3 regions of the Bradyrhizobium sp. WSM4874 genome follow, and region 3 is predicted to be linked to each of the others. Evidence: predicted binding sites of a transcription regulator. Region 3 holds the regulator's gene; each other region holds the start of a gene.

Region 1 (10,073 bases), on a different contig from region 3:
AGGCGTCAGCCTAACGAGGGCGGCCAGAAGGCGGACAACAAGCCCAAGGTCGACGAGAAGGCCTACAAGGCCGCACTCGAGCGCATTCCCGAGTCCAAGGAGAAGTACGATCCGTGGAGCGGGGCGCGTCCGCCTGAACCTGCCAAGAAGCCGAAATAGGTGAGGCGGGCGTTGGCGACCCGCTCCTGCTATTTGACCGCTCTCATCACGCTCCTGTTGTTTTCGTCGCGGCCAGGCCTCGCCTGGGAGAGCTGGGGTGGCGATCCCGGAGGCTCGCGGTTCTCGTCATTGCGGGAGATCACGCCCGACAATGTCGGCAACCTGGTTCGGGCCTTCGAATTCCACACGGGTGATCTCGCGGCGCGGCCGCCCGGGGTGATGCGGCGAACCAAATTCCAGGCGACGCCGTTGTTCGTCGAGAACAGCCTGGTCTTCTGCTCGCCTTTCAACGAGGTGATCGCGCTCGATCCCGGCACGGGCGCGCAGAAATGGCGCTACGATCCCAAGATCGCGATCAACCAGCGTCCCGCCAACCGCTACGTCTGCCGTGGTGTCACCTACTGGATCGACGATGAGGCGCCTGTAGATGCCGCATGTCGATCGCGCATCTTCATGGGCACGAACGATGTTCGCCTGATCGCGCTCGATGCGAAGACGGGAATGCCCTGTGCCGGCTTCGGCGAGAGCGGTGAGGTCAGGCCCGACGTCGGCATGAAGCTGGAATGGCCCGGCGAATTCCAGATCACCTCGCCGCCGGCGATCGGCCGCGGGGTCGTCGTGGTCGGCTCCGCGATCGGCGACAACCGCCGCGTCGACGCGCCGAGCGGTGTGGTGCGCGCGTTCGATGCGCGCAGCGGTCAGCCGCGCTGGACCTTCGAGCCGCTCAAGCGCGACGGCATCGAAGCCGGTCACGCCAACGTCTGGGCGCCGATGTCGGTCGACGCCGCGCGCGGGTTGGTGTTCCTGCCGACGTCCTCGCCGTCGCCGGATTTCTGGGGCGGCAAGCGGCCGGGCAACAACGAACATGCCAATTCGGTGGTCGCGCTGCGCATCGAGACCGGAGAACTCGTATGGGCATTCCAGACCGTGCACCACGACGTCTGGGATTACGATCTGCCGGCGCAACCGACGCTCACGCGCATCGACACCGGCGAAGGTCAGCGCGATGTCGTGATCCAGCCGACCAAGCAGGGCTTTGTCTTCGTGCTCGATCGCGATACCGGCAAGCCGGTGTGGCCGGTCGAGGAGCGCAGCGTTCCGCAGGCGGCAGCGGAAGGTGAACGGCTGTCGCCCACGCAGCCATTCCCGACGCATGTGCCGCCGCTGGTTTCCCAAAAAATCTCGACTGAGGATGCGCTCTCGCTTGTTCCTGGCCTGCGCCGCTCAGCTTGCGAGACGCAGTTCGCGGAGGCACGTAACGAGGGCCTGTACACGCCACCCTCAACGCAAGGCACGCTGGAGTTTCCCTTCACCGGCGGCGGCGTCAACTGGGGCAGCGCAGCCTTCGATCCCGTCAACCAGGTTCTCTATGCCAACACCAGCCGGGCCGTTCATCTCATCAAGCTGATTCCGCGGGCGGAGGCGGCCGGATTCGATCCTCCGCCCGGTCATGATTTCGGCCAGCAGAATGGTGCGCCGTTTGCGATGTCGCGTGCGGTGGCAACATCGCCGCTTGGTTTTCTTTGCAACAAACCGCCCTGGGGCGAGATGGTCGCGGTCGATCTGAAGGCCGGCAAGATCCTCTGGCGTTCGACAGTGGGCACCACCGAGGATCTCGCCCCGCTCGGCGTGCCGCTGCCGTGGGGTGCGCCGCTCGTCAACGGGCTCGCGGTCACGGCAGGCGGTCTCGTCTTCACCGGAGCCATGGACGCCTATTTGCGCGCCTTCGATGCACGAAGCGGAAGGGAGCTGTGGCAAGGCCGGCTGCCGGTGCCCGGAGTCGCCAATCCCATGACCTATTTCTGGAAGGGCGAGCAGTATGTCGCCATCGGCGCCGGCGGCCACTCCGAGGCAGGCACCTCGATTGGCGACAGTGTCGTTGCGTTTCGCCTCGCACGGCCGGGCGAAGCGCCGTCGCTGTGGTCGCGTACCATCGATCGCCCCGGTGGACGATTTTTTGCGGCATCTTCAATGATCGCGCTCGCGATCGTCTCGCTTGTGATCGCAAGCCTGCGCTGGCGTCGCCGACGTCGTATCGCGCGAACATAACACGGCATCGCGCGCGCGATGCGAACGATCATTCACATCATATGCACTACTGTACGAAAGCGAGGCCGATGCGCCGCTCGGTGCGCCAGACGGTGCGGCATTTCCGCACGAAATTGTCGCGCGCGATCGCGAGCGTGAACGATTGCGGTAATGTGACGAGGGCGTCGAGGTCGATTGCGGCACCGTTCGCCGACATGTTTCGCACCGTGCATGTGATGCCGCAATTCTCAAAGGTGATCTTTCCACCCTTGAAAACACGGTAACGCTGCGCCGCACGCTTCTCGATCATCCGCGTTAATCCATAATGATGTTTGTGAAGTAGTGCATAGAAATTACGTTGAACTAAACTCAATACTGGCGCTACTTGCATAGCGCTTCAGACTTCGTTTACGACGTCGAAGCGGAGGTCAGTCCGCCGACTTTCCCCGAGCCCTTCTTTTTGTGGCGCTACGCGCCGATGGAGATATTGATGAAGACCACGTTTTCGCTTCTGTTCGCCGCAGCGCTCTCGCTGTCGTCCATGCCCGCCCACGCCACCAAGCTCGATCTCGCGACCATGAGCTGCAAGCAGTTCCTCGATAGTGGCGACGACACCATCAAGATGGTGCTGACCTGGATGGACGGCTGGTACAAGGGCGACGAGGACAACGCGATCTTCGACACCGACGTGTTCGTAGAGAACGCCAAGAAGTTCGGCAGCTATTGCGGAAAAAATCCGAACGTCAGCATCGTCACCGCGGCCGACGAAGTGCTCGGCAAGTAATTTCCCGCGTGGCCGTGCGAAGCGCGATCGCCATCGCGTTTCCTCGACATGACGCCATCGAGAGCCGCGGTGCGCTTTGCGCTCCCGCGGCTTTTTTGTTTTCGGATGATGCTCACCCGGGCAGCATCGCGAACGCGCTGGACACCATCGCCACCGGCTTGTTGTCGGTGGCCGAGAGCAGCGTGACCCGGCCAAAGCTCATGGTGCGTCCGAGCCGCACCACGCGGGCGTCGGCCAGCACGTCCGACGAGGAGACGGCGCGCATGAAATGCGTGGTCTGGTCGACCGTCGTCATCGGACGATAGCCGCGGTTGGCGGCGAGGTTCGCGATCACCATCGCGGTGTCGGCGAGCGCCATCAGCGCCTGGCCGCAGACCACGCCGCCGTTGCGGCACAGCCGTTCCGAGAACGGCATGCGCAGGAGCGCTGCGGGCTGCCAGTCCGGCACGTCCGGCGGCGGCAGGTGCTCGATGCGCTCGACCGAGAGGTTGAGATCCTGGACCCAGGGCGCAAAGACCTCGCCGAGGATGCGTCGGGCTTCCGTGATGCCGAACTCGGCTTCTGGCTGCGATGGCATTGCTGTCGTTCCCTCCTGTATTGCCGGATGTTCGGCATTGCGAGCAGACCGGCGCGGCAAAGTCACCCGGTCTGCCGCGGGTCCCGTCGGCTTGAAAATGCCTGACTTCGCCCGGTATGATGCCATGGAGCGGGTATGGGTGGGTGATGTTGCGTCGGTATGTCCTCGTGTTTTGTCTGGCCGGGCTCGGCCTGTTGCTGAACGGGTGCACCAGGTGCGGCCCGATCTGGGACGACTGGCTCCACGCGCCGAAATCGTGCAGATCGGACCGGCTCTAGCGGGTCGAGCGGCCCTTGCGGTAATGACAGGGGTGACAAGGCGCGGACGATCCGCGCCGCCATGGATAATCAAGGAGTCAATGATGAAGCTTTTCCGTATGGCCGCGGTGCTGGCTGTCCTGGCCGGACCGACCGTGCTGGCGGGACCGGCCTATGCGCAAATGCCCAATATCAACTTGCTGCAGGACGGTCCGAGCAAGACTCCAGAGGAGAAGGCCGCGGAAGCCGAGCGTGAGAAGGCCTACAAGGAAACGCTGAAGAAGATTCCGGACTCCAAGGCCTCCAACGATCCCTGGGGCGGCATGCGCTCCGACCCGCCGAAACAGCCGACGGCGCCAAAGGCGTCGGCCGCAACTGGTGCGCCGAAGAAGAAATCCGGCACGACTGCCAATTGACCTTCTCCTCGTCGGAGGCCGCTGATGCCTCCGGCCGGGACTCCTCTTTGATCGGCCTGCTTCCTACATTGCGCGGGAGCGTATTGCGTCGAGGAGGGCAGAACATGGCCGATCGTCCGCGGGATCTCGCCGAGCGGATGGCGCGCCGGCGCAAGATGGGCGGCAAGCCCGGCGCGACGGCCGGCGACGGCTATCTGCGCGAGACCTTCACGCTGCCGCGCGCGGCGGCGCGGGAGAGGGCGCAGGCTTTCTTCGCCCGCTACCCCAAGGCCGGCTATATGAGCGCGGTCGAGACTTGGCGCGAGCTGCCCGGCGGCGACATCGAATTCACGATGCGGCGCCTGCCCAGCGCGGATTAGGCCGGCCCCTATTCGAAGGTTTCGGATGTGATGCGGATCCGGAACACGGGCTCCTTAGCCTCGTCCAGCAGCTCCATGTGCCATTCGGAATTTTCCTGGAGCTTGCGGGCGATGCCGGCGGCCATGTCGGCGCAGACGCTGGTCATCTCCTTCCAGGCCAAATCGCGATTTGCAAATTCCGACGCCTGGTCGGCACAGCCGGAATAGCTGCCGTTCCGGATTCGAAAAAAGTAGAGCGGCATGGTTCGCACCGATCGCGCCTGATGGCTCAGTCCCCACGGCCATAATCGCGGCAGTCCAATCCCAAACCATCGGCAGATCAATTCCGGGCGGCTACGGAATAGCCCCCATGGACGCCGCGCGCCCTGCTGTCATGGCGGCTGCAGCGCGCAGGGGCGCCATCCCGCCGACGATCTCGGTCCGGCCGTTCAGGCGGTTTCGCGCCCGATCGCCTTCAGCTCCCGATCGATGCGGAGCTGCACCCGCCGGATCGCCAAGAGATCGATCTTGGTCTCGGTCCTGCCGGTCTTGATCTGCTCGCCGATCCGGAACTGCCACTGCCAAGTGCCGTCTTGGCGACGGTGAACTCGACGCCCCTGTGATTCATGGCCTCTCCCACGATTCACTTCCATCACTGCAAACAATGCTGGGCGGCATAATATTCCAGGGGAAGCTAAATCTGTCGGTAAGCCCCGGATCGCTCACGGCTATCTCGCGAGCGCACGCGCTCCGAAACATACGAAATCGAAATTCGAAAAGCGCCGGCCGCCCGGCGGCGGCGCGAGGCCTCTCCCGTGGTTCTCCGGCCATGAACAGAGTTCCTGGACCGGGCAACGGCGTCGTCCGGCGCGCGGCGGCATGTGCCTTGCTTGGCCCGATGAGGCTAAGGAACATGGGCGCATCATGCTGGGCATTCCCCGCCGCTATTCTCATTTCGTGTTCGGAATCATCCAGTCCGGACTGACCTCGCTGGTCGCCGCGGGCATCGCCAGCCTTCCCGCAGGGAACGCGCTGGAGTTCCTCGCGCATTGGCTGGTGTCGTGGCTGATCGCATGGGCGGCGATGCTGCCGATCGTGCTGCTGGCGGCGCCTGCAATCCGCGCCTTCTCGCTGCGGCTGACGCAGGAGGAGGGCGGTTCGCAAACCGGCCGGCCGGCATGAAAACCGGCATGAAAAAACCCCGCTTGGAGAGCCAAGCGGGGAAAAGGTTATTGGAGGCTGAGGTGCTGGGCTGCAACACCATAGCCGGGGGACCATAGCCGGCTCAGCTTACGACAGCCTGACAAGGCGACGGCGGCAGCGAAGGCCCAGAGCTCGGGGCCGCACACTGGTCCTGCACCGGTCCCAATTTCGACATCCGTTCGCACAACTCAGGACACAACCGCAGGCGAGATTCCGCAGCGACGGTGCTGCCATGGGGGAAACGTGGCGTGCCGGCAACGGGGTGGCATCATGGACAACGTAGAGCGGTCATTCGCCGCCGCGACGGCGGCTGGCTTCGTAGTGCTGGTGATCGGCATCGGGTTGCTGGTTCTGCTGTAGGCGGTGTTGGGTGCCGGGACACGGCTCGGGGTCGAAAGGCCCATGCGCGCCTTTCAAAAACGCGAAAACAACCCCATGCACAGTAGCCCGCCTACAAATTCCATCGTCCAATCAACGATTTACTGGTAGTATTGGGATACCATACGAGCTCGGACCCGCCTCCACAGGCCATGCGAATCCCGATTCCCGTACCGATTCCTTGAGATCAGCGGGCGGACGCTTCGGCATCGTCACCGGCGCGTTGCCGCTGGCGAACCCGCCACCACCTGCCCGAGCCGGCAGGCGGCCTCGGTCAGCCCCTAAAGCCCTCGTCGTGGTTGCCTAATGAACCTTGATCGCGTCCAGCGGCAAATGGAGCTCGGCGGCACGCTCCTGGCGATCTTTCTTGCGGAACTCGTTTTCCTTGCGCTCGAACTTGATCATCTCTTCCCGCGCCGCCTCCAGCAGCGGATTGCGCCGGTTCGTATCGTGATGCGTGTTGTTCGTCATGACTAAGGTCCCCAGAGTTGCGGTCCCATCCAAGAGAAGACCGCAGGCCGCGAAAGGTTCGGTGCCGCAGGATTACGGAATTCTGACGGCGCGCGGATCATCCGTCTTTGATGCGCGTCAGGCAGCACCAAAATCCGCAAAAGAACATATTGCGAACCTAGAACAAATAGGGTACATTGATTTTATCGCCGCGCCGCCTCGCCAGCCGTTTGTCCCTCTAGCGAATCCTCGCCATAAGGAGCACGACCCAATGTCCACCACTGCCCTGCGTATCGTCGAAGGATCTTCCATGGACAAGAGTAAAGCTCTGGCCGCCGCGCTTTCCCAGATCGAGCGGCAGTTCGGCAAGGGCTCGGTGATGAAGCTCGGCAAGAACGACCGTTCGATGGATGTCGAGGCGGTCTCCTCGGGTTCGCTCGGGCTCGATATCGCGCTCGGGATCGGCGGCCTGCCGAAGGGGCGCGTCGTGGAGATCTACGGGCCGGAATCCTCGGGCAAAACCACGCTGGCGCTGCACACGGTGGCGGAAGGGCAGAAGAAGGGCGGCATCTGCGCCTTCATCGACGCCGAGCACGCGCTCGACCCGGTCTATGCGCGCAAGCTGGGCGTCAACATCGACGAACTCCTGATCTCGCAGCCGGACACCGGCGAGCAGGCGCTGGAAATCTGCGACACGCTGGTGCGCTCCGGCGCGGTCGACGTGCTGGTGATCGATTCGGTTGCGGCGCTGGTGCCGAAGGCCGAACTCGAGGGCGAGATGGGCGATGCGCTGCCGGGTCTGCAGGCTCGGCTGATGAGCCAGGCGCTGCGCAAGCTGACGGCCTCCATCAACAAGTCCAATACCATGGTGATCTTCATCAACCAGATCCGCATGAAGATCGGTGTGATGTACGGCTCGCCGGAAACCACCACCGGCGGCAACGCGCTGAAGTTCTATGCCTCCGTCCGCCTCGACATCCGCCGCATCGGCGCGATCAAGGAGCGCGACGAAGTGGTCGGCAACACCACCCGCGTCAAGGTCGTCAAGAACAAGCTGGCGCCGCCCTTCAAGCAGGTCGAGTTCGACATCATGTACGGCGAGGGCGTTTCCAAGATGGGCGAGATCCTCGATCTCGGCGTCAAGGCCGGCATCGTCGAAAAATCCGGCGCCTGGTTCTCCTATGACAGCCAGCGCCTTGGCCAGGGTCGCGAGAATTCGAAAGCGTTCCTGAAGGCCAACCCCGACATTACCGCCAAGATCGAAACCTCGATCCGCCAGAACTCCGGCCTGATCGCCGAGCAGATTCTCGCCGGCAGCCCCGAGCGTGATGCCGACGGCGAGGAGCCGGCGGACGAGTAAACTTCAACAGTAAAGTTTTTCGCGAGGAGCGGGCGCTGAGGACGTTGAGTTGCCGACGTCTTCGGCGCCTGTTTCGTTTTGTGTGGGGTGATGGGTTTCACTTCGCTCTACCCATCCTAAGAAGCTGAACTGACAAACGAGCGGCTGTGGCGATGGGATCGCGAGAGCCGCTCATTGGTCGCGCCCTATTCCTACTCCGCCGCTTCCGCGTAATCGCTCACCGGCGGGCACGAGCACACCAGATTGCGGTCGCCATAGACGTTGTCGACGCGGCCGACCGGGCTCCAGTATTTGTCGGTGCGCGAGGTGCCCGCGGGGAAGCAGCCTTCGGCGCGGGTGTAGGCGCGCTTCCAATCGTCGTCCGCGATGTCGTGCACGGTGTGCGGGGCGTGGCGCAAGGGCGACGCCTCGATCTTGAAGCGGCCGGCCTCGACCTCGGCGATTTCCTTCCGGATCGCGATCATGGCATCGCAGAAACGATCGAGCTCCGCCTTGGATTCCGATTCGGTCGGCTCGATCATCAGCGTGCCCGGCACCGGGAAGCTCATGGTCGGCGCATGGAAGCCGTAGTCGATCAGGCGCTTTGCGATGTCGTCGACGGTGACGCCTGAGGTCGTCTTCAGCGCGCGGGGATCGACGATGCACTCATGCGCGACGCGGCCTTTCTCGTTCTTGTAGAGCACCGGGAAGTGCGCATCGAGCCGTGCCGCGACGTAGTTGGCGTTGAGGATCGCGATCTCGGTGGCGCGCTTGAGGCCTTCGCCGCCCATCATCAGGATGTAGATGTAGGAGATGGTCAGGATCGAGGCTGAGCCGAACGGCGCTGCCGAGACTGGGCCGACCGGCACATCCCCGTTCGCCGCTGGATGCCCCGGCAGGAACGGGGCGAGATGCGCCTTGACGCCAATCGGGCCCATGCCCGGGCCGCCGCCGCCATGCGGGATGCAGAAGGTCTTGTGCAGGTTGAGATGGCTGACATCGGCGCCGTAATCGCCGGGCCTGCTAAGGCCGACCTGCGCATTGAGGTTGGCGCCGTCGAGATAGACCTGGCCGCCATGGCCATGCACGATGTCGCAGATCTCGCGGATATGCTCCTCGAACACGCCATGGGTCGAGGGATAGGTGATCATGACAGCGGCGAGGTCGTTCGAATGCTTCTCGGCCTTGGCGCGGAGATCGTTAACGTCGACGTCGCCGTTCTTCTCGCAGGCGACCACCACCACGTCCATGCCGACCATCGCGGCCGAGGCCGGATTGGTGCCGTGGGCGGAGGAGGGGATCAGGCAGATCTTGCGATGCGTCTCGCCACGCGCCGCGTGATAGCCGCGGATCGCGAGCAGCCCGGCATATTCGCCTTGCGCGCCCGAATTCGGCTGCAGCGAGATCGCGTCATAGCCGGTGATGTCGCACAGCCATTTTTCCAGCCGCGCGAACAGCGCGTAGTAACCCTTCGCCTGCTCGCGCGGGGCGAACGGGTGCAGGCTGCCGAATTCCGGCCAGGTCAGCGGCATCATCTCGGTGGTCGCGTTCAGCTTCATGGTGCACGAGCCGAGCGGAATCATCGCGCGGTCGAGCGCGAGGTCGCGATCGCTGAGCTTGCGCATATAGCGCAGCATCTCGGTCTCCGAGCGATGCGCATGGAAGACCGGGTGGGTGAGGAAGGAGGTCGCGCGCTTCAGCGCTTCCGGCAGCGCCTCGCGCGTGGTCGCGTCGATCTCGGCATACGCGAGCTGGCCGCCGAAGGCGCGCCATACCGCTTCCACCGTCGCAGGCGTGGTGGTCTCGTCGAGCGCGATGCGCAGAGCGCTCTCACCAATACCGAGATTGATCTTCTCGGCGGCCGCGCGCGCGACGATCTCGGCACGCTTCGCGCCGGCGTCCACGCTTAGTGTGTCGAAGAAGCTGTCGGACTGCAGCGCAAAGCCGAGCTTGCGCAGGCCTGCAGCCAGCACGGCCGTGCGGCGATGCACATTGCGCGCGATCTGCGTCAAGCCTTCGGGGCCGTGATAGACCGCATACATCGAGGCGATCACCGCGAGCAGCACCTGCGCGGTGCAGATGTTGGAGGTCGCCTTCTCGCGGCGGATGTGCTGCTCGCGGGTCTGCAGCGCGAGGCGATAGGC
Region 2 (10,073 bases), on a different contig from region 3:
GTCAACGAGGAGACGGCGCGGGAGGCGGCAAGCCACGGTGACGCCATCGTCTACGGCGCGCCGAACGTCGAGCGCGGTGGCAGCCACACCGGCTGGACCAAGGCATCCGACATGATTGCCAAAGGGCTCTGCTCAGTGCTGGCCTCGGACTATTACTATCCCGCGCAGCTGCTCGCTGCGTTCCGCCTCGCCGCCGATGGCGTGCTGCCGCTGACCAAGGCCTGGAACCTGGTCTCCGCCGCGCCCGCGCGCGCGGCCGGCCTTGCCGATCGCGGCGTGCTCGCGGAAGGCCGACGCGCGGACATCCTGCTGGTCGACGACAGCGTGCCGCTGCGGCCGCGGCTGATCGCCGTGATATCAGGCGGCAAGCTCGTGCATCTCACCGACGCGACGCGGTTGCTCGGCATGGCAGCTACCCCGCGCGAAGCTGTCGTCGCGGCATAAACCCGCTATGCTCGGACGATGACAAGTTTCCCCCGCTACGCGATCTATTTTGCCGCAGGCGTCGACAGCGCCCTCACCCGCTTCGGCGCGGAGTTGCTCGGCTACGATGCCTATACCGGCAACGAGCTGCCCTTTCCCGCTGACGCATCGCGTCCCGCGCCGGACTGGCGCGACATCACCGCCGATCCCCGCAAGTACGGTTTTCACGGCACGCTGAAGGCGCCGATGGCGCTCGCGCCGGACAGGACAGAGGCGGAGCTCTTGGCGGCCTGCGCGGCCTTCGCCGGCGAGGCGCGGATGATCCCGGTGATCCGCCCGGTCGTCGATGCCATCAGCGGCTTCATCGCGGTCATTCCGGCCGAGCCGGTCGATGCGCTCCAAGAGCTCGCCGCCGATTGCGTCCGTGCGTTCGATGGCTTTCGCACCGCCCTGACGGCAGAGGATCGCGCGCGTCGCAAGCCCGAGAAGCTCAACGAGCGACAGCGCGACTATCTCGATCGCTGGGGCTACCCTTACGTGATGGAGGAATTCCGTTTCCACATGACGCTGACGGGGCGGCTTAACGCGGAGCGGCGCGGGCCGATTCTGCAGATGCTGCGGGAAAGGTTTGCTGCTCTCGGTCTCAAGACGCTTGCGATCGATCGCGTCGCGCTGTTCAAGCAGGATGACGCCAAAGCTCGCTTCCGCATCATCGGCGAGTGGGCCTTGACGCAGTAAGCGTCAGTGCCAGCTCGCGAGATAGAAGCCGAGCGCCACAACGCCAACCAGAATGAGGCTGGTCGACCAGATTACATCCAGATTGAACCAGCTTCGCGAGACGAACCTCAATCCCAGATGGCGGTAGACCAGCCATGCCAGGCATCCGCCGGCGCTGACCATGGCGGCAACGTGCACCAAAGACACCAGCACCGCCATCCCGAGACTCGCCTTCATCAACGCGCCGGCGGCCTCATGGCCGGCATCGAGTTCGAAGGCCTGGCAGAGCCCGAGATAGATCGGCACGAGCATCAAGGCGGCGCCATGAGCAATGGCAACGGCAAATGACCAGAGCGCCAATTGCGTCGGCGGAATTCGTGCCAGCGCGCGCGGATGGCGCCGCTCGACCAGCCGATAGACGCCGAAGCCGATGAGGAGAAGGCTCGCGCCGAGCTGGATCGAGCGCTGCCACTCGGCCAGCACGAGCAGGAGCGCGAATGGCAGCAGTACGAGAAGTGTTGCCAGGAGATGTCCGGCCGCCAGAGCCCACAACGCACGAAAGAGCGCGCGCGGGCTCTTGTCCATGAGCCCGGCCGAAACGGCGAGCGGCCAGCCCATTCCCGGATTGACCCCGTGATAGAGACCGCTCGCAACAAGAGCGAGCCACAGCCAGCCCTGGCTCGCGTGTGCCCAATCTAGGCCGACGGGTAGCAAAAGGAGTCCGTCGAACAATCGCCGCCCTCCAGCCTAATCTGGTGCGCACGATATCCGTCGGGGAAGCTCACGAAGTAGTTCTTGTCGAGCTCGAGGCCACCATTGTGACCGACATTGGCCATGACTTCCACACCCGGAACGCCATCGGGATAGAACTGGTCATCCCAGGTGGAATAGAGCGAATTGGTCCAGTACACCCGCCTGCCGTCCCGGCTGATCTCGACCATCTGCGGACCGGCCGCAAATGCCTTGCCGTTCGGATGGGGGGTGCGGCGCGCGATGCCGCCGATGTGAACCGAGCCCGCAAGCTTCGGCTTTCGCGGATCACTCACGTCGTACTGGCGCATTTCACCCGTGCCCCAGCACGAGACATAGAGAAAACGATCATCCATCGACAGATCGATGTCGGTCACCAGCGGCGGCACGGCGCCAAAGCCCTGAAGCAGCGGCGGGAGCTTCTCCTTTGGCGCAGGCTCGGGAGGGATCGTCGCCGTCTTCTCCGCATGGAATTTCCCGCCTTCGCGCCACCAAGTCCAGATCGATGCTTCGAGATTCGTGGTGTCGACCACAACGCCTACGAAGCCGTATTCGCGAACCGGATCGTGCGCCGGCCGTACCTCCAGCGCCATCTGATGATTGGCGCCGAGGTCGATAGTCTGCACGTTGCGACGGGCGCGAAGATCCCAGAAGTGGAGACGATGGCCATATTTGTTCGCCAGCAGATCTTCCGCGACGATCCCGTTCTCGAACTGCGGCGGCAACGCCCATTCACTCGTCACCATGTAGTCGCGCGGCAGGTTCCACCAGAAATCATAGTGCAGCGTCTGCGGACCGCGGTCGATCTCCCATCGTCCAAGGACCTCGAACGTCTCGCAATCCATGATGAAGACGCCTGGAGGCCCGTTGGTGCCGTCCTTGCCGCCGCCGCCGAGCGTGCTCACATAGACGCCGTCCGGCCCGCAATGGATGGTGTGCGGCCGCGAATAGCCGGTCTTTTTGAAGACTTCCTCGGGCTCGATGATCTTGTGGATTTTGGCTTTGGTCGGATCGGGCTTGGTATCGATGATGTAAATCCGCGACGAGCGCAGCCCGGGGATGATGAGATAGCGCCGCTCGATGAAGGCATGCCCAGTGAGCGGCGACAAGGCGGAGGAGCAGGCATTCCAGCCGAAGTGATGAAACTCATCGCCCTTGTTGGGCATCGTCACGGTGTGGACGATCTGGCTGTAGGTCGGCGATCCCGGCTTGACGTCGATGACCGCGAGAGCATCCGGTTTTGAAAAATCCGGACTGAGCAGCAACGTGTAGGCAAAGTTCTCGGCAGCTGCTTCCATCGCAAGCTTGGGCGATGCGTGAAAGGTGGGATCCGGCCTCATCGTCATGGCACTGCCTTCCTGTTTCGTTGGTTCGCACCAACCTGCTTCGGAATAGCGGCATAATGAAGAGTTGTTGCTCGATGTCTCGATATGCTCCGCGGGCCTGGTTGGCGAGCGTACAATATGTCATCGCCGGGCTGCGCGAAACCGCCCGAACCGCGTTAATTCGACGCTTTCAGCCGGATGGAAGCTGGCGGGATCAGGCCAGGGCGCGCACCTCACACCGTGCATCACACTCAGTGTCGTCCCGGCCTAGTGCGCAATCGCGCACGGGAGGCGGGACACATAACCTTCGGGCGCGCTTGTCCAGGACGCCGGCAGAGGCTACTTCCCCCACCTCAACGCCAGCGCATCGCGCTCCTTGGCCAGCTCCAGCAGCCCTGCCCGCGTCGCCGGATGCAGCGGTTGCAACGGATGCCGCACCGTGTCCGACTTGATCACGCCGCCGGCCTGCATCATCGCCTTGCAGGCGATCAGGCCGCACTGGCGGTTTTCGTAGTTGATCAGCGGCAGCCAGCGTTCGTAGGCGGCTTTCGCCTCTTGGCGTTTGCCGGCGAAATAGGGATCGACGATCTGGCGGATGCCGTCGGGGTAGCCGCCGCCGGTCATCGCGCCGGTGGCGCCGGCATCGAGATCGGCGAGCAGCGTGATCGCTTCCTCGCCATCCCAGGGACCCTCAATATCGCTGCCGCCGGCCTCGATCAGGCTGCGCAGCTTTGACGCGGCGCCCGGCACCTCGATCTTGAAATAGCGGATGTTGGAGAAGTCGCGCGCCAGCCGCGCGAGCAACTCGACCGACAGCGGCGTACCGGCGACAGGCGCATCCTGGATCATGATCGGAATATTGATCGCGCCCGACAGCACCTTGAAGAATTCGACGACGCCTTTCTCGGGTACGCGGAAGGTTGCGCCGTGATAGGGCGGCATGACCATCACCATGGCGGCACCGGCCGCCTCGGCCTGCTGGCTGCGCGCGGCGCAGACGGCCGAGCTGAAATGCGTGGTGGTGACGATCACGGGAACGCGGCCCGCGACATGCTCCAGCACCGCATGCATCACGGTCTCGCGCTCGGCATCCGTGAGCACGAACTGCTCGGAAAAATTGGCGAGAATGCACAGACCGTTCGAGCCTGCGTCGATCATGAAATCGATGCAGCGGCGCTGTCCGTCGAGGTCGAGCTCGCCGCGCGCGTCGAAGATGGTGGGTGCGACCGGGAACACGCCGCGATAGGGGCGCTGGGCCTTGTGTTGGGGCGTGACCGGCATCGAACTCTCCATCCCTGATATCTCTTACATGTGCCGCAACGCTCGCGCAGCATCACAGATGTAGCCGCCGCGTGCATCGGCGGCAATGCCGATCGCGCGACGGTGGGACGGAAGATTGTCGAAGTTATGCGGTCCTCACCGCGCCCAAAAAGCTCTCGACCGCTACGCGGAGACGATCGGCGTCGGCGGACATTTTCGTCACGGATACCGACAGGACCGAACCGGCATTGCCCGTCTCCTGGTTGAGCCTGGCGACGCTGCCGATGGTGTCGGTGACCTCGCGGGTTCCCTGCGCGGCCTGCTGGAAGTTGCGGGAGATCTCGGTGGTGGCCGCGCGCTGCTGCTCGACGGCGGCGGCGATCGCCGTCATCTTCTCGTCGATGCCGCTGATCGCGCCGCCGATCGCGCGGATGGCAGTGACCGCCTGGCCGGTCGCGCCCTGGATCTCCGCGACCTGGCGGGAGATCTCTTCGGTCGCCGTCGCCGTCTGCGAGGCGAGGCTCTTGACCTCGCCGGCGACCACGGCGAAGCCGCGACCGGCCTCGCCCGCGCGCGCGGCTTCGATGGTGGCGTTCAGCGCCAGCAGATTGGTCTGCCCTGCGATGGCGTTGATCATCTTCACGACCTCGCCGATGCGGCCAGCTGTCTGATCGAGGATCTCGACCGTCGCATTGGTCTGCGCTGCCTGCGACACGGCTTCGCGGGCCTCGCGGGCGCTGGCCTGCACCTGCGCGGAGATCTCGCCGACGGACGCCGAGAGTTCTTCGGTCGCGGCCGCGATGGTCTCGAGATTGTTGGTGGCCTGTTCGGCGGAGGACGAGACCGCCGCGGTCTGGCTGCTCGATTCCGAAACCAGCGAGCGCACGTCGGTCGCGGTGGCATCCAGCTCCTTCGTCGACGCGGCAACGCTGTGAATGACGGCTTGCACGGTGTCGTCGAAACTGCGGCAAGCCGCATCGACGGTGCCGGAGCGGGCGAGCTGCAGCGCCTGCTGCGCTTCGCGTTCCCGGCCCAGGCGTTCCGCGGTCGCGGCACTCTCGCGCAGGCTTTCGAGCGCGGCCGCCATGGTGCCGAACTCGTCGGGATACCTGGATTGCGGGACGGGCGTCGCGTAGTCGCGGGCGCTGATCTTGGCGATCGCATCCAGGATGGCGCGCACGGGGCGCATGAGGCGATTGCGGACCACGTAGACGCCGGTCAGGGTCACGGCCAGCGCGAGCAGGAACGCGAGCGACTGCACGACGAGATTGGTGAGCGCCTTGGCCTGTACCGTTTCCGCCCGGACGATCGACTGGTCGAGCGCCTTGTTCGCCACCGCGACGATGGACGCGAAGGGTGACTGACAAAGCGTATTCCATTCCGCGGCGGGCATCGCGGGCTTGCCACTGCCGTCAAAATTCTTGGTGAGCTCGCCTATCTGCTTGAGGGCGCCGTCGGTCTTGGTCTTCGCGTCCGTCGCGGCCGTCACCAGCTCCGCCGCCACGCCGGGCGCAGCCAGCAACTCGGCCATGCCCGCCCAGCCGGAGGTGATCGTGCCATCCCATTGCGCCACTGATCGCTTCTGAGCGTCGTCGAGCGGCTTGCTGCTGTTGACGTTGGAGCGAAGGGACGAACAATGGATTCCATAACGATCGCGCACCTGCCAGGCGAAGCGCCGGACCTGGATCATGCGGGCGATGAAGGGGTCGTCCATCCAGGCACGGTTCGACACCGCGGTGGAGGCGAGGTTGGCCGTCTCGATCACCTTGGTGACGGCATCGTACCAGGAGTTGGTCCGCTCGATCTTGCGTTCGGCGCGCGGGCGCTTGGCTTCGTCGTAAAACAGCTGGAATTGCGGGGAGGCGGCGCTCCAGCCTTGCTTCAATGTGCCAGAGAGTTCGTCGCGGCGGGCGAAGTCGACGGTGGCAAGCGCGGCGCCGATCGCGTCATAGCCGCCCTGCTCGGCCTTCTCCGCCGCCTCGAGTTTGGCACGCGGATCATCCTCGCCGAGGATCGCGCTCTGGGCATCGCCGCGATTGTTGCGCAGCGCCAGCACGCCATGGAAGATCGCCTTGTCGGCGGCGGCAAGCCGCGCGGTCTCGAGGCTGTCGCTGTAGCGGCCGAACGCTCCGACCATCTGGATCGCCGTAGACGCCAGCGCACCCGCGGCCAGCAGGGCCATCAAGGTCAGCAGGAGCGAACTTACCGATTTCTTAAACATTGCCATGGTGTCGGGGCCTACGCTTTCTAGCGTCACCTTGCCCGCGACATGCCAATGTTCCGTTAAGGTTTTAATCGAATTGGCGTGAGTTTCCGACCCGACAAGCCTTCCTGCAGCCCCGGATCTCACGCAACCTTGGTGAAATCCGGCGGACGGCGTTCCGCAAACGCCGTGAAGGCCTCGCGCGCCTCGGCGGTGCGCAGGCGCAGTCCGAACTGCTCGCCTTCGGCATTCATCTGCGCGACCAGCGCCTCGCCATTGCGCATCAGCTTCTTGGTGGCGGTGAGCGCGCCGGCCGGCTGACGGGCAAGACGCTGCGCCAGCGCGAGCGCTTCGGTATCGAGTTTGTCGAGCGGCACCACGCGGTTGGCGAGCCCCCATTCCAGCGCGGACTTGGCCGGCACGGTCTCGCCGAGCGCGAACATCTCGTAGGCCCGTGCGTAACCGATGCGCGCGGGCATCAGCAGGCTGGAGGCGGCTTCCGGCACCAGCGCTAGGCTGACGAAGGGCGTCGACAATTGCGCGTTGTCGGCAAGCACGACGAGATCGCAATGCAGCAGCATCGTGGTGCCGACGCCGACGGCGCGGCCCTGCACCGCGGCGACCAAAGGCCGGGTGCACCGCGCCAGCGACTGGATGAAGCGCACGACGTTGCGGCTTCCTTCCGACTTGCCCGCTGCGACCGCGGCGAATTCGCCGACGTCGTTGCCGGCAGTGAACATGTCGCCTTCGCCACGGATCAGGATCACGCGGGCCGATGTATCGGACTCGGCGGATTCGATGGCATCGGCGAGCTTGCCGTACATCGCATCCGTCAGCGCGTTCTTCTTGTCGGGGCGCGCCAGCGTGAGTGTGAGAATTCCGCCGCTGTTCTCGATCCGGACGTGCTCGGTCATGGGTCTCTCCTCTATTCCTCTGGATCTCGCGAAAGCTCTGTTGGAAGTTCTCTTGAAAGCTCTCTTGGAAATTTGTCCTGAATGCTGGTCAGCCAGCGCGCGACGATATCGATCTCCGCACTGGTGAATCCGTCCGTCAACGCGGCGTTAACCTGTGCCGCGTTGGCCTTTGCCTGTGCGAGCGCTGCACGGCCCTTCGGCGTCAGCCAGACGCGCCAGGCGCGCCCGTCCTCCCGATCGGCCCGCCGCTCGATCAGCTTTGCAGCTGCCGTGCGGTCGACGAGGCCGGAGATGCCGGCCGGCCCCAGATCGAGCGCCGTGCCCGCCTCACCCATGAGCACGCCGTCCTGCTTGCCGAGAATGAACAGAAGCCCTGCCTGCGCCGGCGTGACCTCGCTCGAAGGCTGCGCCGCCATCCAGCGCTGCAAGCGCCGCTGTGCAACGCTCAGCAGGTAGATCAGCCGATGATGCCCCGCGCCGGCCTCCTTATTTCGCATGCGAAATAGATAATCGAAGCGGCTCGGAATGTCAAAGGACGGCAGGTGGATCGATGTACCGCGGCAGTCGTCGAGCAACAGGCCGCACCGGCGCACCAGGACCTCACCCACCAATCGCAATTAGGTGCCGCCGCAACGCTTGACGGTTGCCTCGTTTTGTGTTCCCTATTCGTTCTATTCAATCATAGATTGTCCCGGAGACTTTCGTGATGAACAGTATGCGTGGCCCGAACCAGCCGACCCAGCTCGTAATTCATAATGACGATGATACGCCGGACCAATTCGTGATGGATCTGCTTCGGCAGGTTTTCGGCAAATCAGACCGTGAAGCGACCGCGCTGATCACCCAGATCGAGCAGAAGGAAAGGGCGGTTTGCGGACCTTACCCCCAATCCGTCGCCGAAGCCCTTTTCAAATCTGCGCAACAATCCATCGGCCTGGCCGGCCATCAACTGCAGGTCACGCTTGAGGCGGTCACGACTCCTTGCGAACTCTGCGGCAAGCCGGAGGGACAGATGGACGTGCGTATCGGCAGCCGCACGGTCTGGCTGTGCAGCGACTGCATGCGTGCGGCGGATGAGCCCTCGAACGAACAAGAGGAAGATTTCGACTTTGCTTGCGACGTTCTCGACTGGCACCTTGCCACCACGGCGCGCAGCAAGCTCGTGACCACGATCCGCCAATTTCCCGGCCACATGCGGGTCGATCTCCAGGCCGCGGTCGACCGGCTCTTCGGCAAGGCCATCCGGCTGGTGGGATTGAACGAGGAGCAGCGCTACGAAACGCTGTCGATTCCACGACTGCTCAAGGAGGGCCGCTATGCGATCGCGATTGCCCCACTGCAATATTCCGACGTCGACGTAGGCGAGAAGAGCCCGGTCAAGTGTCTGGATAACGGACTATGGCTGTGTGAGCAGGATCATCTCCGCTATGCGGTCTTGCTCTGCGCACACCGCGAATACAGTCGCGAGCCCGGAATTCGGATCGAGATCCTGGTGCCTTCAGGTTCCGCAGGCGCGGCTCTCGTCCAGCAATGCTTCAATGAATTGGAAGAAGCCGTACAGGCTGCGCGGACCTATCGCGGCAAGATCCTGTCGCTCGACGCCGACTCCGACTATCGCGGTCGCTCGCGCGGCATCACGGTGCATCGCTTGCCGCAGGTCGCGCGCGACGAGGTGATCCTGCCGGAGCAGACCCTGCGGCTGCTCGATCGCAACGTTCTGACCTTCGTCAACACCCGAGACCAATTGCGCCGGCTGGGCCAATCGACACGCAAAGGCGTCTTGCTGTACGGGCCGCCGGGCACCGGCAAGACCCACACGATCCGCTATCTCGCAACGCATTTGCCGGGGCATACAACGCTGATCATCACGGCGGAGCAGATCGGTCTGCTCGGCGCCTATATGAGCCTGGCACGGCTGCTCCAGCCGTCGATGGTGGTGATCGAGGATGTCGATCTCATCGCCCGCGACCGCGATGACATGGGGCCGTGCGAGGAATCCATGCTGAACAAGCTGCTCAACGAGATGGACGGACTGAAGGAAGATGCCGACATCCTGTTCGTCCTGACCACCAACCGGCCGGAGGACCTCGAAGGAGCTCTCGCGGGTCGCCCCGGCCGCATCGATCAAGCCATCGAAGTGCCGCTACCCGACGAGACCGGCCGCGGCAAGCTGGTCCGGCTCTACGGCAAGGGACTGCCAATCGAGGACGCGGTCATCGCCGAAGCGGCCCGGCGCAGCCAGGGCACGAGTTGCGCCTTCATCAAGGAGCTGATGCGGCGGCTGGCGCAAGGAAGCATCGCGCGGGACGGCGGCAATACCGTGATCTCCGCCGATATCGACGAGGCGCTCGACGACATGCTGTTCTCCGGCGGCCGGCTCAACGCGCAATTGCTCGGCGGCGCGCAAGCCATGGCAACCGGCTGACGCTCCGAAGTGGCGTGCCTGCTACGGCGCGCACATGAAGCTCGACGCCTCCGTCA
Region 3 (10,073 bases):
GTGGCTACGCGCCGAGGCTGGCGCCGGGCGGCTGTTGCCGTGGGTGCCCGTCGCGTTTGGCTGCGGCATCGCGCTTTATTTCTCTGCTGATCACGAGCCGGTGCTGTGGGTCGTTGCAACGACCGCCATTGCGCTCCTGCTTGGCGCGGCTCTGTTGCGGCGGAGCCGGCTGTTCGCCCCGGCCATCATGATCGCGGCGGTCGCGACCGGCTTTGCCGTCGCGACCTGGAAGACGGCGCGCATCGCCCACCCGGTGCTGGCTAAGACGCTCTATTCGGTGTCGTTGTCGGGCTTCGTCGAAGCCCGCGACATCCGCGAGCGCACCGATCGTTTCGTGCTGCGCGTCACCGCGATGGAGGCGCAGCGGAGCGACGTGAGGCTCGAGCGCGTACGCCTGTCGGTCCGCAAGGGCACCGCGCCGGAGGTCGGCAGCTTCGTTCAGCTGAAGGCACGGCTGATGCCGCCGCTCGCGCCGGTACGGCCCGGCAGCTACGACTTTTCGCGAGACATGTTTTTCCAGGGCATTGGCGCCTCCGGCTTCGCGATGGGCGCCATCACGGTGGCGGCGCCGCCTGAGGCCGCCGGCTTGCGGCTGCGTTACGCGGCCTTCATGCAAGGCCTGCGCGATGCGATCGATGCCCGCATCCGGGCGACGCTCGACGGCGACAACCGGGCGATCGCGACCGCGCTGCTCACCGGGCGGCGCGATGCGATCACCACGCCCGTCAACGACGCGATGTTCATCTCAGGCCTCGGCCACGTGCTCTCGATCTCCGGTTATCACATGGCCGTCGTTGCCGGTGTCGTGTTCTTCGCGGTCCGGGCGCTGCTCGCTCTGATCCCGGGATTGGCGGCCGGCTTCGCCATCAAGAAATGGTCGGCCGCCGCCGCGCTGGTCGCCGCTGCGTTCTACCTGCTGCTGTCGGGCGCGGAGGTCGCCACGCAAAGATCGTTCTTCATGACCGCGGTGGTGCTGATCGCAGTGATGGTCGATCGCCGCGCCATCACCTTCCGCACGCTTGCTGTCGCCGCGCTGATCGTGCTGGCGGTCGCGCCGGAAGCGCTGGTGCATCCGAGTTTTCAGATGTCGTTTGCGGCAACGCTGGGGCTGGTGGCGCTGGTGCAGATCGGCATGCCGAATTTGTTTGCCTCGCCGGACCATTCGGCGACCGCGCGCATTGCGATGTGGGGCGGCCGCGAGATCGCGATGCTGTTCATGGCTTCGCTGATTGCGGGACTTGCGACCACGCCCTATGCCGCGTTCCACTTCCACCGTGTCACGCCGTTCGGGGTGCTCGCCAATCTCGGCGCGATGCCGGTGGTCTCGGCACTGGTGATGCCGGCAGGACTGTTGGGGCTGCTTGCGGCGCCGTTCGGGCTCGACAGCGTGTTCTGGTGGCTGATGGGAATCGGCATCGACTGGATGGTCGCGGTCTCGCGATGGGTCGCGGCATTGCCGGGCGCGGTCGGCCGCATCCCGGCGTTCGGGATCGCGCCGCTGATCGCGGCGAGCCTGGGAATCATCGTGCTGGGACTGTTGCGCACGCCGCTGCGCTGGTCGGGCGCACTGGTGCTGCTGGCTGCGATCCTCTGGGGACTGTCGTCGCGGCAGCCCGACATCCTGATTGCCGGGGATGGCGCGAGCGTCGCCGTGCGGGGCAGGGACGGATATCTACACCTGATCAGGACGAACAAGGACAGCTTTCTGCTCAAGGAATGGCTCGCTGCCGACGCCGATCCGCGCGATGCCGGCAGAGCCTCGCTGGCCGATGGCGTGTCCTGTGACGAATCCGGCTGCGTGACGCCACTGGCCGACGGGAGGCTGGTCGCACTGGCACTGCGCGTCGACGCTCTCGCGGACGATTGCAGTCGGGCCGCGCTGGTGGTGACGACACGTCCCGCGCCGCCCGATTGCGCGGCGATGGTGGTCGATCGGCAGCGGCTCGCCAGCCAGAGCGCGCTGGCGCTGACGCAGCGTGGTGACGGTTTTGTGGTTCAGGCGGTGAGGGCGAGAGGCACGAGCCGCCCCTGGTTACCGGCCGGCGCCGGCGAGGGTGATTTCGACGGCAGCCTTGCGCCTAAGACGACCGCGCCCCGCACCAAGGACGCAACGCCGGCGGAGACCGACTTGCAGGCCGACGATTGATCGGATCGGTTACAAGTACCAGGCCAGCACGGCGTCGAGCCTGGAATTGCCGATGACCGGCAGGGCCACCATCCGGCTCAGTCCGGCTGTGCAGGCTTCGAAACCGGCGACCGAGCCGTCATGCGCGAGCTCATTGTTGAGCGCGGGCATGCCGGTCGCCCAGGCCCCGCCGATGCTGCCTTCGCCTCTGGCAATGGATTTTTCCGCATAGAGCGCGGCAAGGTCGGTCTGCGCGCTGCAATCGCCGGCGCGGAACACCAGTGCCGAGTGGGTCTCGTTCGGGATCCAGATTTCGAAGCGTCGCGCAATCGGCGTGGCCTGCGCGGAGAGGAATGTCAGGACCCAGGTCTGGTCCGTGCCGGTCCGATAGGGCACGCCGACGCCGCAATTGATCCCGACCTTGGCTGCGTCCTCCCAGCGCAGAAAACTCCTGGCGTCGTGCAGGTTCTTGATGATCAGCGGCAGCCCCGCCTTCCAGGTGCGGCCAGGCAGGCCAAAGCCGCGAGGAAATTTAGTGTGGCGGGAGTTGAATTCGAACATGTCGGCGGTGCCATAATAGCCATCGACGAGCCCCATCTCGTGGGAAGCATCTGGGTCGTTGTGCCAAAGCTCGATCGCCCCGACATGCGCTTCGTCGTCGCCGCAGAACAGCACCATGACGGCTTGCAGGAATTCACCCGCAAACACCGGCACCGCGACGCCGCAGGTGAGGCCGGCCGCGAGCGCCTGATCGGTCCGTTTGAAATAGGAGTTGGCGAATTTGGTGAGGATCACGGGGTGGCCCGCGGCCCAGGCCTTGCCCGGAAGTCCCTCGTCATACCCGAAGTGCAGCTCTTCGCTGACGGCCTTGAACGCGGACAGCCCTTCGTCGTAGAGGCCGCCGCCAAACTTCAGCCGCATGCGCGTCCGATCGGGCACCCAGAGTTCAACGACGCGAAGGAAGGTTTTCATCGAGCGTGTCCGCCGTCTCAAGCCCTGACAGCATCGGTCATTTGGCTGCGAAGCGGACGTTCAAACTTCAGGCAGGGCGGCTCAAACTTCGTGCGGCGGAGAGGTGCAAGGGCTTGGTCCATCCGATTGGATTTCGCGGACGCAAGCCACACCATCTCGCCGGCCGCGGCCGGCGATGGCAATTCAATCCTGACCCCCGACCTCGTAGCCGGAGGCGGCTGTGTCAGCCGATCGGCAGGTGCGTGACGGTCGGCGGCCGGTCGGCGACGATCTGCGCCTTGTGCTCGCGCTCGGCCACCGACTGAGTTACCGGCAGTTGCAGCACGGTCGCGCGCTGGCCTTCGACGAGCTGCGTCACCAGCACATATTTGCCGTCCGGGAATTCGATCGCATCATGATGGCGGTCGGGAATGTGCGGATCGATCTTGCCGAACTTGCCCACGCGGGAATTGATGGTGCGCGTCCAGATCCAGCGATTGTCGTAACGGACGTCGTCGGCGAAGGCGAGCTCCGTCCCTGGCAGCAGGCAGACGGCAACAGACGGATCGGCTGCGGAGGCGAAGCCGCGCGTCGAGGTGCCGCGGAAGCTTGTCGTGACGATCGTCTCGCCGACTTCGGCGGGGCGCGACGCGACGGCATGCAGGCTGTAGTCACACATCGGGTGCTCCTCATGCTGGGATAGCTACCCGCGTCTCTTATCGAGGCGCAGGCCTCTATCAGAGTGGAAGCACGAACGCTCTGCTTGGTTGTGGGCAAATCTGCGGCTGGCTTCTGCAAGCCGCGATCACATTATCTTTCCCGAATTCAATAGGAACAAAGCCCGTTGCGATGCATTCGGGAGGCGCATGCGCGAACATTGCCGGCTTGTCTGCAACGGTCGAACTTGATCGCTGGCCGGTGTTTCCTCGAACACTCGAGCCGCGAAGCGGTGCTGTTTGAAGCGGTGCCGTTTCCGTGGGCGTCGCGAGGAGCCAGCGCCGGAGGAGGGGCAGGATAGTCTGTGCAGAACCAGAACGACTATCCAGCCGGAGCGGACGATGATCCGCTCCAATCTCTGACCGGCGATGCCGGTGGAAGCGCGCGAGGCGCCAAGCACTTCCGGTATGAAGCACTTCCGGTATCAGTACTTCCGGTAAAGCCCGATCAGCTTGCCCTGAATCTTCACCCGGTTGGGCGGCAGGATGCGGACCTCATAGGCCGCGTTGGCGGGCTCGAGCGCGATCGAGGCACCGCGACGGCGGAAGCGCTTCAGCGTCGCTTCCTCGTCGTCGATCAGCGCCACCACGATGTCGCCGGTATCGGCGCTCTCGTTGCGCTGGATCAGTGCCATGTCGCCGTCAAGAATGCCGGCCTCGACCATGGAATCGCCGCGCACTTCGAGCGCGTAATGCTCGCCCGAGCCGAGCATGTCAGGCGGTACGCTGATGGTATGGCTGCGGGTCTGCAACGCCTCGATCGGCGTGCCGGCCGCGATGCGGCCCATCACCGGCACCGCGACGGGACGCTCGCCCTCGTCAGCCGACAGGCTGGAGCTCGCACGCACCTTGCCGAGATTGCCCTCGATGACGCTCGGCGTGAAGCCGCGCCGGCTGCCTGCGGCTGCCTGGAGCTCCGGCAGCTTAATGACTTCAATCGCACGGGCGCGGTTGGGCAGGCGTCGGATGAAGCCACGCTCCTCGAGCGCCGTGATCAGGCGATGGATGCCTGACTTCGAGCGCAGGTCGAGCGCATCCTTCATCTCGTCGAAGGAGGGCGGCACGCCGCTTTCCTTCAGACGTTCACTGATGAACCGCAGAAGCTCGTATTGTTTGCGCGTTAACATCTCGACCAAAGTCCCCCGGTTGATGTCGTCCGATTCCGAGACGCTGAATTCGGCAATAAGCCGCTACATGCTCGAAACAAATCATGAACGGACACTATATGTTCGATACATGTTCCGCAACTGCTTAATTTACCGTGAACAGAGCAAAGTTCGCGGAACGCGCGTTGCCGAGGCGCTCAGACGGGGAGCCGCAGCACTTCGCAAGCCGTGCCAGCTTCGGCCTTCGGCGCGAACGGAGCGCGCACGAGAAGTACCTGTGCTGCAGCGAGATTCGCAAGCAGCGAAGAGTCCTGATGATTGACGGGAAGAACGACGCGTGTGCCGTCGTCACGCTCCTCCAGATGCGCGCGCAGATAGTCCTCGCGCTGGTCGTTGGCGCCGACGTCGCGGCCGAGCACGGCGCTTTCACGGCGATGGTGAATCACAGAACGGCCAGACAGGGCGCGAATCAGAGGCACCAGGAACAGGAAAGCGCACACGTAGGACGACACGGGATTGCCCGGCAGGCCGATCACACCCATTGTGCCGAGCCGACCGTGCATCATCGGCTTGCCTGGCCGCATCGCGATTTTCCAGAACGCCATCGCGATGCCTTCGTCCCTCAGTGCCTGCTGGACCAGATCGTGGTCGCCGACCGATGCGCCGCCGGTCGTGATCAGGATGTCGGCGCCGCTCTCGCGGGCGCGGCGGATGCCGGTGGTGGTGGCCTCCAGCGTGTCGGCGGCAATACCGAGGTCGATGGTCTCGGCGCCCTCGCTGCGGGCGAGCGCGTGCAGGGCGTAGCCGTTGGAATAGACGATCTGGCCGTGACCGGGCGTGGTGCCCGGCATCACCAGCTCGTCGCCGGTGGCGAGAATCGCGACCTTCGGACGCCTGAAAACGGCAAGGCGCGGATGGTTCATCCCGGCGGCGAGCGCGAGGTCGCGCTCGGTGAGACGGCTTCCCTTGCGCAGGAGCACGTCGCCCTCGCGGAAATCGACGCCGGCGGGACGGATGTGCCGTCCGGCGATCGCGGCTTCCTTGATCGTGATACGCTTGCCGGCGGCGACCGTGTCCTCCTGGATCACGACGGCGTCCGCGCCACCGGGAACGACGCCGCCGGTGAAGATCCGCACGGCCTCGCCGGCGCCGACCGTCCCCGCGAACGGTCGGCCTGCCGCGACTTCGCCGATGACGGTGAGCTCCGAATCGATCGTCGCGGCATCGGCCGCGCGCACCGCGTAGCCGTCCATCGCGGACATCGCCTGCGGCGGCTGCGTGCGTCGCGCCGCGACGTCACGCGCGAGCACGCGATGGTAGGCCTCGTCGAGGGAAATCATTTCTTCGGGCAGCGGCTCTGCACCCGCCAGCACCGCGGCAAGCGCGTCAGAAACCGGCATCAAGGCCACGGCGAAAACTCCTGCTCGGCACGTTCGGGCGAATGTTCCGCAAGTCTTCTAGCCGAGCGCGGGCGCAGAGGCAAAAACGGCTGAGCGAGCGCAGTCATCCCGCCGCTTCACATTGTTCCGGAAGGCAGGATCAAGCGCGTCGCGGCATGATCCGAAGAACCTGACAGATCGGCAGGAGAGTGGTCATGGTAAGACGAGAACGACGTGCGCCCCCCGGCCTGTACCGATCAGCTCCCTGCCTGCCCGGGAGTTACGTCGGGCGCCTTGGGTCCTTGATCCTTGTCGGGTAGCGGATCGGCTTGGGATTTCAGGTCGGCGGCCTTGCTCACAAGCTTGGCGGAAAGGTCCGAATCTGAAGTTGTCCTGGCGAATTCAAGAAGAAGAGAGGCTTGCTTGGTGAGGTAGGTTTTGCCCAGCACGATGATGCATCCGTCCGTAGAAGTCCCAACGGACTCTAAGAGTCCGGAAGGCGGTATTCCGTTCCCGGAACTCTGTACAAAAATGCACAAAGTGATCGGGTTCCTCAATTCCTTCAAAATTGGTCCCGTCGGGCCGTGCCGCCGTGGGTTTCGCGACAAGGGCTCCTCGTCAAATGCCCAATGCCTTCAATGCGTTCCCGACGTCACGCGGCGAAGTCACATGCACGGCCGTCAAGCCGCGCGCCCGCGCTCCCTCGATGTTTTCGGCAAGATCGTCGAAGAACACGATGCGCCCGGCGGGTACGCCGATCGCCGCAATGACGTGGTCGAAGGCCTCCGCATCCGGTTTGCGCAAGCCGATGCTGGACGACAAATAGAGCTCGCGGAAATGGCCGAGGAGGTCGGCATATTCCCTTGAGAAATGGTCCACGTGCGGCCGGTTGGTATTGGAGAAAGCGTAGAGCGGCATCTGCTTCGCTGCCCGCGGCAGCAGCTCGGCGATGTCAGGCATTTCGCCGGCGAAAATCGCGTTCCAGCCTTCCAGGAACTGCGCGTCCGAAATGCCGATTCCGAGCGAGGCTCGCAATGAGGCGAAATAGTCCTCATCGCTGATCTTCCCCATCTCGTGCAAACGATAGGCTTCGCTGTCCCGCACATAGCGCGCGACGAGGGATTCGGGCTTGCAGCCGGCATGTCCCGACCAGCAGGCGATGGCCTTGGAGAAATCGATATCGAGCACCACGCGGCCGAGATCGAACAGAAGCGCATCCGCGCTGCCGGGAGAGAGCGATGTCACCTGCATCCTTTCACTCAGTATCGATATGGCTCGTGATCGAACAGCGGAAACGCGCTGAACACGCTGGGCGCGTTGGTTGCGGTCGCCTGGTGCAGGCAGGATTTGTTGACCTCGGCGAACGAGGTCGCACCCAAGAGGCCGAGGCAGCGCAGCACTTCGTCCTCGAGCAGCTCCAGCATGCGCGCCACGCCGGCTTCACCGGCCGCCGCCAGCGCCCAGCATTGCAGCCGGCCGATGCCGACGAGGTCGGCGCCCGCCGCGATCGCCTTGACGATGTCGGTGCCGCGACAGACACCGCCATCGACCATGATCTTGGCGCGGCCGTTCACGGCGGCGACGATCTCGGGCAGAACATGCATGGCGCCGCGACCGTGATCGAGCTGACGGCCGCCATGGTTGGAGACGTAAATCCATTCGACGCCGTGATCGATCGCGATCAGCGCGTCCTCCGGCGTCGCGATGCCCTTGAGGATCAGCGGGATCTTGAACTTGTCCTTGATCATCTTCACCGTCCGCCACTCCAGACCCTTCTGGTAATCGCCGCCGGTGGCGCGCAGGCGGCTCTCGCGAACGTAGCGCTTGGCGATGTCACGTTCGCGACGGCTGTAATGAGCGGTGTCGACGGTCAGGCAGAAGGCGGCATAGGCATTCTTCTCGGCTCGGCTGACGACGTCGGCGACGAACGCGTCGTCGCCGCGCACGTAGAGCTGGTAGAGGCGCAGCGCGTCGGGCGCAGCTTCGGCGGTCTTTTCGAGGCCGGGCTCGGACACCGAACTGAGCATGTGCGCTGCACCGAAAGTGCCGCAGGCGCGCGCTACGCTCGCCGCACCATCCGGGTCGAAGATCTCAAGCGCGCCGACGGGGGCGAGCACGACCGGCAGGCGCATCTTGCGGCCGAACTGCTCGACCGAACCTGTGACCTTGCGGACATCGCGCAGCACGCGCGGGCGGAAGGCGATCTCGTCCAGCGCCATGCGGTTGCGACGCATCGTGGTCTCGGTCTCGGCCGCGCCGACGATATAATCCCAGGCATTCTGGTTGAGGTTGGAACGCGCTTTCCGGATGAATTCATGCAGATTCTGGAACGGCTCGGTGCTGGCGCCGAGCTCGACGTTCCTTTCCGCTTGGATGCGGGGTGCTTCGTTCATTGTTATCCTCCCGAGAATTTGAAGCCTTACCTCATCGCCTAACCCGTCCGCGTCGCCAAAACCATCCTAAAATGGCATGGCTGCAAGGCGTGGGCCGGCCGGCCGTCCCGCTGCGCTCATACCGGGTCCTCCAACGTTGCCGAAAGTTTAGGTCCGGACGAAGGGATTTTTACGGGGTACCCGCCGGCGTGGCATCCCGGCCTTGAAGAAACCGGAATGGTATTGTGAGAAGCAGGCTGGATCGCCATTTGGATGGCGGCTCCCCAGCCCCACCGAACCGCGAAGCAAAAAGGCCAGCCTATCCATGCGGAAAACCCTGCTGTTTCCACTGGGCGCGCTCACTGGAGCGTGTCTGACCCTTTTGGTAGCCAGTCCGCATGGCGGCGTATGGGCGGCACGGGCGGCAGCGAGGGCGGATGACGCCTATTCCAAACTCAATTTGTTCGGCGAAGTGTTCGAGCGGGTGAAGGCGAGCTATGTCGAGAAGCCCGACAATGCCAAGCTGATCGAAGGCGCGATCACCGGCATGGTGACCTCGCTCGATCCGCACTCGCGCTACATGAACGACAAGGCCTGGACCGAGATGCAGGAGACCACCTCCGGCGAGTTCGGCGGGCTCGGCATCGAGGTCACGATGGAGGAAGGGCTGGTCAAGGTCGTCTCGCCGATCGACGACACGCCGGCGTCCAAGGCCGGCATTATGTCGGGCGACCTCATCAGCAAGATCGATGGCGATGCCGTGCAGGGCATGACGCTCGAGCAGGCCGTCAACAAGATGAAGGGGCCGGTCGAGACCCAGACCAAGCTCACGATCGTGCGCAAGGGGGCCGACGCCCCGCTCGACGTCGCGATCAAGCGCGAGATCATCCATGTGCGCCCCGTGCGCTTCCACGTCGAGAATGGCGATATCGGCTATATCCGCGTCACCTCGTTCAACGAGCAGACCACCGACGGCCTGAAGAAGGCGATCGCATCGATCTCCAAGGACGTTCCGCCGGAGAAGCTGGTGGGCTACGTGATGGACCTGCGCAACAATCCGGGCGGATTGCTCGACCAGGCCGTGTCGGTGTCGAGCGCGTTCCTGCAGCGTGGCGAGGTCGTCTCGACCCGCGGCCGCAATCCGGAAGAGACCCAGCGCTTCACCGCGCATGGTGGCGACCTCACCAAGGGCAAGCCGCTGGTGGTTCTGGTCAATGGCGGCTCGGCCTCGGCCTCGGAGATCGTGGCCGGCGCGCTGCATGACCACAAGCGCGCCACGCTGATCGGCACGCGCTCGTTCGGCAAGGGCTCGGTGCAGACCATCATTCCGCTCGGCACCGGCAACGGCGCGCTGGCGCTGACCACGGCGCGCTACTACACACCCTCGGGCCGCTCGATCCAGGCCCAGGGCATCGCGCCCGACA

What was found. Region 3 encodes LexA, which represses DNA repair genes until DNA is damaged. Its sites were predicted from a motif close to TGTTCNNNNTGTGTTCNG; they were not measured.
Region 1: the regulator LexA is predicted to act here: its motif matches at 6,770-6,787, upstream of recA (recombinase RecA).
Region 2: the regulator LexA is predicted to act here: its motif matches at 8,249-8,266, upstream of AC0L3P_RS12570 (ATP-dependent Clp protease adaptor ClpS).

What each region holds. Positions count from the first base shown of each region.
Region 1 is NZ_JBVVPR010000006.1:174,526-184,598, reverse strand. Features, by position in the region: gene AC0L3P_RS08960 (hypothetical protein) at 1-159, shown strand, start outside; gene AC0L3P_RS08955 (pyrroloquinoline quinone-dependent dehydrogenase) at 160-2,208, shown strand; gene AC0L3P_RS08950 (PilZ domain-containing protein) at 2,255-2,497, opposite strand; gene AC0L3P_RS08945 (HdeA/HdeB family chaperone) at 2,678-2,971, shown strand; gene AC0L3P_RS08940 (PaaI family thioesterase) at 3,084-3,548, opposite strand; gene AC0L3P_RS08935 (hypothetical protein) at 3,910-4,221, shown strand; gene AC0L3P_RS08930 (hypothetical protein) at 4,326-4,580, shown strand; gene AC0L3P_RS08925 (DUF6894 family protein) at 4,589-4,822, opposite strand; gene AC0L3P_RS08920 (hypothetical protein) at 5,009-5,215, opposite strand; gene AC0L3P_RS08915 (DUF2798 domain-containing protein) at 5,484-5,741, shown strand; gene AC0L3P_RS08910 (hypothetical protein) at 6,444-6,611, opposite strand; gene recA (recombinase RecA) at 6,862-7,950, shown strand; gene gcvP (aminomethyl-transferring glycine dehydrogenase) at 8,142-10,073, opposite strand, start outside.
Region 2 is NZ_JBVVPR010000009.1:198,304-208,376, forward strand. Features, by position in the region: gene AC0L3P_RS12530 (alpha-D-ribose 1-methylphosphonate 5-triphosphate diphosphatase) at 1-444, shown strand, start outside; gene AC0L3P_RS12535 (DUF1045 domain-containing protein) at 463-1,161, shown strand; gene AC0L3P_RS12540 (hypothetical protein) at 1,165-1,758, opposite strand; gene AC0L3P_RS12545 (selenium-binding protein SBP56-related protein) at 1,836-3,236, opposite strand; gene AC0L3P_RS12550 (dihydrodipicolinate synthase family protein) at 3,555-4,496, opposite strand; gene AC0L3P_RS12555 (methyl-accepting chemotaxis protein) at 4,621-6,702, opposite strand; gene AC0L3P_RS12560 (enoyl-CoA hydratase) at 6,822-7,592, opposite strand; gene AC0L3P_RS12565 (MarR family winged helix-turn-helix transcriptional regulator) at 7,604-8,089, opposite strand; gene AC0L3P_RS12570 (ATP-dependent Clp protease adaptor ClpS) at 8,299-10,017, shown strand; gene AC0L3P_RS12575 (tannase/feruloyl esterase family alpha/beta hydrolase) at 10,039-10,073, opposite strand, start outside.
Region 3 is NZ_JBVVPR010000002.1:95,370-105,442, forward strand. Features, by position in the region: gene AC0L3P_RS02770 (ComEC/Rec2 family competence protein) at 1-2,146, shown strand, start outside; gene AC0L3P_RS02775 (GAF domain-containing protein) at 2,156-3,097, opposite strand; gene AC0L3P_RS02780 (hypothetical protein) at 3,321-3,755, opposite strand; gene lexA (transcriptional repressor LexA) at 4,218-4,919, opposite strand; gene AC0L3P_RS02790 (molybdopterin molybdotransferase MoeA) at 5,096-6,307, opposite strand; gene AC0L3P_RS02795 (hypothetical protein) at 6,535-6,726, opposite strand; gene AC0L3P_RS02800 (HAD family hydrolase) at 6,896-7,528, opposite strand; gene AC0L3P_RS02805 (alpha-hydroxy acid oxidase) at 7,537-8,670, opposite strand; gene AC0L3P_RS02810 (S41 family peptidase) at 8,975-10,073, shown strand, end outside.